DNA from 2 places in the Janthinobacterium longum genome. Region 2 is predicted to be linked to the other one. Evidence: predicted binding sites of a transcription regulator. Region 2 holds the regulator's gene; the other holds the start of a gene.
The links. Region 2 encodes FliA, which starts transcription of late flagellar genes. Its sites were predicted from a motif close to CTAAAGTTTNNNNNNNNNNNGCCGNTA; they were not measured.
Positions count from the first base shown of each region.

Region 1 (3,238 bases), on a different contig from region 2:
CTGTACCAGCGCGTGGCGCGCCTTGCGGCCGAAAAATGGAACAAGAATGGCCAGTGCGCGCTGGTGGTGGGCGCCACCTTCCCTGAAGAACTGGCGCAGGTACGCGCCATCGTCGGCGACATGCCGCTGCTGGTGCCCGGCATCGGCGCCCAGGGCGGCGATATTGCCGCTACCGTTGGCTCCGGCCAGACGGCAAACGGCATGGGCATGATGATCAGTTCTTCGCGGGCCATCATTTACGCCAGGCCGCAAGACGGAGAAGACTGGGCCGACGCGGCAAGGCGCGTGGCGATCGAGACGCGCGATGCGATCAATGCGCATCGTGCAAGCTGAAAACAAACCCAACGTCTGAACTGCCGGGGTCAGACCCTCAATGCCGCAAACTCAGAGGCTTGCGCCAGCGGGCGAGGGGGTCTGACCCCGGCCTTCAATCGCGCTGCGGGGCGACGATCTCGGCGTAGTCGTACAACTCGCCCAGAATTTCTTCCCCCCGTTCATCCACCGAATCCGACAAGGTGTCGATTTCCGTAAACAGCATCTCGATGGTGCGGGCACCCGCTTCGCCGTCGAACAGGCGCGCGGCGCGGTGCTCTTCCCAGCGCACGCTTTCCGCTTCGCTCAGGGTCTGCGGGAAATTGCGGGCGCGGTAGCGGAACAGCAATTCCTGCAAGCGCTCGTCACTGAACGAAGGGCGGGCGCTGGCCAGTTTGGCCGGCGTTTCGCGGCGCAAGGAATCGAGCACACGGCGGTCGTCATTGCTGACAAAGCCGTTGTACAGGTCTTCATCGACATCGGCGCGTCCTTCGGCAGGGCGTTTGAACACCTCGGCCCAGATCGCGTCCATATTCGGTCCGGCGGCGGCCAGGCGGCCGTTTTCCAGCGCGGCGGCCATATCGATGCCCCATTGCGCGGCCATGGCCGGCGACAGGGTTTTCAAGTTGCCTACCAGCATGGGCGACTTGTTCAGGTGCACGCTTTTCACGGGCAGGCGCGTCATGCCTTCGGGCATGGCGTCGGTGCGCGTAAATAAACGCGTGCGGATGGTGTCGGCGTCGAGGGTGAACAGCTCGCGCGGATCGTACTGGCAATCCCACACAAGGACTTCATTTTTGTTGCTTGGGTGCGTGGCCAGCGGCCAGACCACGCCGATGCAGCCCCGTTCGGCCGGGAACATGCCCGACACATGCAGGAAAGGCTGGCGCTGGGCGGCGGCCAGGTGCATGCCCATTTCGCTGGCGACCTTGTCTTTCTTGTGCAGTGCCAGGCAGAAGTCGAACAGTTTCGGCTGTTGTTGCCTGATCAGGCGGGCCAGTGCAATCGTGGCGCGCACATCGGACAGTGCATCGTGCGCCGCTTCATGCAGCAAGCCATTCGCCTTGCTCAGATGTTCCAGCTTGAAACTGGTCTGGCCATCGTCGCGCTTCGGCCATTGGATGCCTTCCGGGCGCAGCGCATGTGTCATGCGCACCACGTCAAGCAGATCCCAACGGCCGCAATGGTTTTTCCATTCGCGCGCATACGGATCGATCAGGTTGCGCCAGAACAGGAAGCGCGTCACTTCATCGTCGAAACGGATGGTGTTGTAGCCCACGCCGATGGTGCCGGGCTCCGAAAAGGCCGCTTCGATGGTGACGGCGAACTGGTGTTCGGGCACGCCCAGGGCCAGGCATTGCTGGGGCGTGATGCCGGTGATCAGGCACGATTGCGGATCGGGCAGGAAATCATTGGCGGGCTGGCAATACAGCATGATGGGCTCGCCGATTTCGTTCAGCTCGGCGTCGGTGCGGATGGCGGCGAACTGGGCCGGCCGGTCGCGGCGTGGCTGGACGCCGAAGGTTTCGTAGTCGTGCCAAAGAAAAGTCTGGTTTGTCATTGGTGGTGCTTGCATGGTGTGCGGCGAAAAAAGTCGCCACTTCAGTTTTCGGAATTCTTGCCGATATTACCAAAGAGAGGATCGGCGATACTGCGCATTCTCGCATGGAGTCAATCAATGTCCGTCCAAGGAGGCTTATCGTGTCAATTCCCATCGCCGCAAGCGGCAATTCCGCCAGTTCCGTCAGCAATACCGCCACCACCAGTGGTGTTGCCGGCAAGGACGACAAAGTCAAGCAGGCCGAAGGCAGTACCGCCCAGATGAGCGTCAACGACCGCTCGAAATTGCAGTTGAACGCCGCCATTTTGCAGGCGTCCATGAATGTGTCGATCAGCTCGCAGAACGATCCGCTGGCGCTGGTCTACAAATCGGCCATCACCAGCATCAATGAAGCATTGAAAGCCGATTTTGGCGATGATGCCGTGCAAAACGCGGCATCGCAGGACAATAGCGCCGAAGCCACGGCGAATCGCATTGTATCGCTGTCGACCGGCTTTTTCGATGCGTTCAAGAAGCAGAACCCCGGCATGGATAATGATGCCGCTTTGGCAAAATTCATGGGCACCATCAGCGGTGGCATGGAAAAAGGTTTTTCGGAAGCACGCGATATCCTGAAAGGCTTGAATGTGCTGCAAGGCGATATTGCCGGCAATATCGACAAGACCTATGAGCTGGTGCAGAAAGGCTATGCCGATTTCATCGCCGCCAACAGCAGCAAGAAAACAGACGCAGCCGCTTAAACTGCAATCCGGTTGCGGCCGGCGTCCTTGGCGCGGTATAGCGCCGCATCGGCCGTGGCGATCAGGCCGTGCTCGTCCTGGCGCAGGGCCAGGCTGGCCACGCCGAACGAGCCCGTGATATGCGGCAGGGGACAGCGCAAGTCTTCGAAGATGACGGCCTGGCGCAGGCGTTCGCACAGGCGTTCGGCCACCAGCAGGGCCAGGTGTTCATTGGTATCAGGCAAGATGACCATCAATTCCTCGCCGCCATAACGCACGGCAAAATCGGTGGGGCGCAGGGCCGCGCCCACGACCTGGGCGGCGATGCGCAGCGCCTGGTCGCCGGCCTGGTGGCCGTGCTGGTCGTTGAAACGCTTGAAATGGTCGAGGTCTATCATCAGCAGCGACAGCGGCGCGCCGCTCTCGTGTGCAGTGCTGATCATGTTCGGCAATAAATCGTTGAGCCAGGCACGGTTGTACAGGCCGGTCAGGCTGTCGACCATCGACAGCTGGCGGTAGAACTCGCCCAGTTTCTGTCGCCGGCGCAGCAAGGCGTTGGCGGCGCGGATGCGAAACGACATCAAGCGCAGCAGGTTGCGCGCCAGGCCGTTCGACTGTTCGATCAATTCCCATACCAGCACGGCGT
Region 1 covers NZ_JBNYXQ010000003.1:201,957-205,194, reverse strand. Annotated here, with positions in the region: gene pyrF (orotidine-5'-phosphate decarboxylase) at 1-333, shown strand, start outside; gene sbcB (exodeoxyribonuclease I) at 428-1,873, opposite strand; gene ACQ4WM_RS11820 (DUF5610 domain-containing protein) at 2,014-2,613, shown strand; gene ACQ4WM_RS11815 (GGDEF domain-containing protein) at 2,610-3,238, opposite strand, start outside.
Region 1: the regulator FliA is predicted to act here: its motif matches at 1,913-1,939, upstream of ACQ4WM_RS11820 (DUF5610 domain-containing protein).

Region 2 (3,238 bases):
AAGTGGTGCGCGCCTACCAGGGCAGCGGCCTGGCCGGCTGCATCATGACCAAGCTCGATGAAGCGGCCTCGATCGGCAATGTGCTCGACGTGGTAATACGCCAGAAACTCAATCTGTTCTATGTGTCGAACGGCCAGCGCGTGCCGGAAGATCTGTACCTGGCCGACCGCGGCTACCTGATCGACCGCGCCTTCAAGCTCAAGCGTGATTCCGTTGCGACCCAGTTTGCGGACGATGAACTGCCGCTGCTGATGGCCCAGGCCGCCACCCGCAACAATGAAGCACGCGGGGTGCATGGTGGCTAATTTTGATTTCGACCAGGCCGAAGGCTTGCGTCGCATGCTCGCTGGCGTGCAGCCACGCGTGCTGACGTTTTTGTCGGCCACGCCGCAGGACGACAAGGGTGCGATGCTGGTCAACCTCGGCGCTTCGCTGGCACACGCCGGCAATGAGGTGCTGCTGCTCGACGCCAGCACCAGCGGCGACGGCGTCGCTTCACGGCTGGGCCTGGCGCATGGCGCCAGCCTGCTCGACGTGGCGCGCCAGCAATGCGGCCTGAACCAGGTGATCCACCAGGTGCCGCAAGGCTTCGGCGTGGCCAGCCTGGGCGCGCGCGGCCATCTGATGGACGGCCCCGGCTACGCCAGCGAGGACGAAGCACGGCGCCTGGCCAAGACCTTTGAAGTCATGGCGCGCCAGGCCGGCATCGTGCTGGTCGACGGCGACATGAGCATGGCCGGGCAGGGCGGTGCCTGCTTCCCGGTGCCGATGATGTCCAGTGCCGATATCGTGGTGCAAGTCTCTACCAGCGCCACCTCGATCAAGGCCGCCTACTGCCTGATCAAGCGCCTGAACCAGGAACTGGGCCGCCGTCCTTTCGGCATTCTCGTCACCGGCGCTTCCGAATCGGAAGCAAAGGTGGTATACGATAATATGGCACAAGCGGCAAGTCGCTACTTGGCCGTGAAACTGACGTCGATGGGCTCGGTTCCGGCCGATGAATACCTGCATCGCGCGGCGCGGCTGGGCCGCAGTGTGATCGATGCGTTTCCGCTGGCTGGGGCATCGGTGGCGTTTCGCGGACTGGCCGAACGGCTGGCCCGCTCGGCGGCGCCGGTGCTGGGCACCACCTTGTACCAGACGGGGAGTCCACACCATTTCAGCGCCTGATGATTTTGCAGCATTCTCACAAGATAATAATAACTAGCCTATGTACACGGTCAAAGGGAAATCGAACAAGGATCATTTGCTGACGGAGCATATTCCGCTGGTAAAGCGTCTGGCGCACCACATGAAGGCCAAGTTGCCGCCTTCGGTCGAGGTCGACGACCTGATCCAGGCCGGCATGATCGGCCTGCTCGATGCCATCACCCGCTATGAAGAAACGCATGGCGCGCAGTTCGAGACGTATGCCGTACTGCGTATCCGCGGCGCCATGCTCGACGAGTTGCGCAGCAGCGACTGGATGCCGCGCAGCATGCGCCAGAACATGCGCAAGGTCGAAGAGGCGATGAGCACCTTGCAGCAGCGCCTCGGCCATCCGCCGACCGAATCGGAAGTGGCCAAGCTGCTCAAGATTTCGCTGGTCGACTATCAGGAAATGCTGGGCGAGGGCGGAGGCCACCAGCTGGTCTACTATGAAGACTTCCACGATACGGACGGCAATGACAGCTTCCTCGACCGCCATTGCGTCGACGAGGACAGCGACCCGCTGCGCTCGCTGCTCGATACCGGCTTCCGGCAGTCCGTGATCGATGCCATCGACGCGCTGCCGCCACGCGAGAAAATACTGATGAGTCTGTATTACGAAGAAGAGCTCAATCTCAAGGAGATTGGCGCCGTGATGGGCGTGTCCGAATCGCGTGTCTCGCAGCTGCATACCCAGGCCGTCGCGCGCCTGCGCGCAACCTTGAGGGAGCAGGCGTGGACTGGTCCAGCGTAATCGGGCTGGCGCTGGCGCTGGCGGGCCTCTTGGTCGGCCAGGCGCTCGAGGGCGGCAAGATGGCCTCCTTGCTGCAGCCGGCCGCCTTCGCCATTGTCGTGATCGGCACCTTTGGCGCGGTGCTGCTGCAAACGCGGCTGCGTACGTTTGTCCGCGGCCTGCAAATGCTGCGCTGGGTATTTTTCCCGCCAGCCGACCCGCGCGAGCAACTGGGCCGCGACATCGGCCTGTGGAGCCTGACGGCGCGCCGCGACGGCACGCTGGCGCTGGAACGCATAATGGAAAACACGGAAGACCATTTTAACGCCAAGGGCTTGCGCATGATCGTTGACGGCATCGCGCCCGACAAGCTGCGCCAGCTGCTCGACGTGGAAATCACCGCCTATGAACTGGCCGAGCGCCAGGCCGTGAAAGTGTGGGAATCGGCGGCCGGCTATTCGCCGACCATCGGCATCCTGGGCGCCGTGCTGGGCCTGATACACGTGATGGAGAATCTGACCGACCCCGGCAAGCTCGGTGGCGGCATCGCGGTGGCGTTCGTGTCGACCATCTACGGCGTCGGCCTGGCCAACCTGCTGTTCCTGCCGGTGGCCAACAAATTGAAAGCCATCGTCTCGCGCCGCGTGGTGCAGTATGAAATCACGGCCGCCGTGTTCTACGACATCGCCACCGGCGACCATACGCGCATCATTGAAGAGCGCGTGGCCAGCCTGCTGCACGAGCACTGACCATGATGCGGCGCGCGCGCAGGAAATATGACGAAGAGCCGGACAACCAGGACCGCTGGCTGATCTCCTACGCCGACTTCATTACCCTGCTGTTCGCCTTTTTTGTCGTCATGTACGCCATTTCGCAGGTCAATGAGGGCAAGTACCGCGTGTTTTCCGACGCCATCGGCACCGCCTTCAGCCTCGACAAGGGCGCGCCGCCGATCCAGATGGAGGCGCCGCAGGCGATCGCGCTGCCGAACCCGGCCCTGAAACGCCGTACCGAAGCGATACGCCGCGAACGCGAACACATGACGCGCCTGGCGCAGGACCTGACCTCGACCCTGGCGCCACTGGTCAAAGAAGGCAAGGTACGCGTGACCCAGACCAGCCGTGGCGTCAGCGTGGAAATCAATGCCAGCGTGCTGTTCGATCCGGGCGCGGCCGGCCTGACGGCTGAATCGGACCAGGCGCTGCGTGCGGTGGCCGTGCTGCTGCGCGGCGACGCCCATGACGTGCAGGTGGAAGGCCATACCGACGTCCAGCCGATCAGCAATTCCACCTTTGCCTCGAACTGGGAACTGTCATC
Region 2 covers NZ_JBNYXQ010000001.1:1,408,074-1,411,311, reverse strand. Annotated here, with positions in the region: gene flhF (flagellar biosynthesis GTPase FlhF) at 1-305, shown strand, start outside; gene ACQ4WM_RS06415 (MinD/ParA family ATP-binding protein) at 298-1,170, shown strand; gene ACQ4WM_RS06410 (RNA polymerase sigma factor FliA) at 1,211-1,942, shown strand; gene ACQ4WM_RS06405 (flagellar motor protein) at 1,924-2,670, shown strand; gene motD (flagellar motor protein MotD) at 2,676-3,238, shown strand, end outside.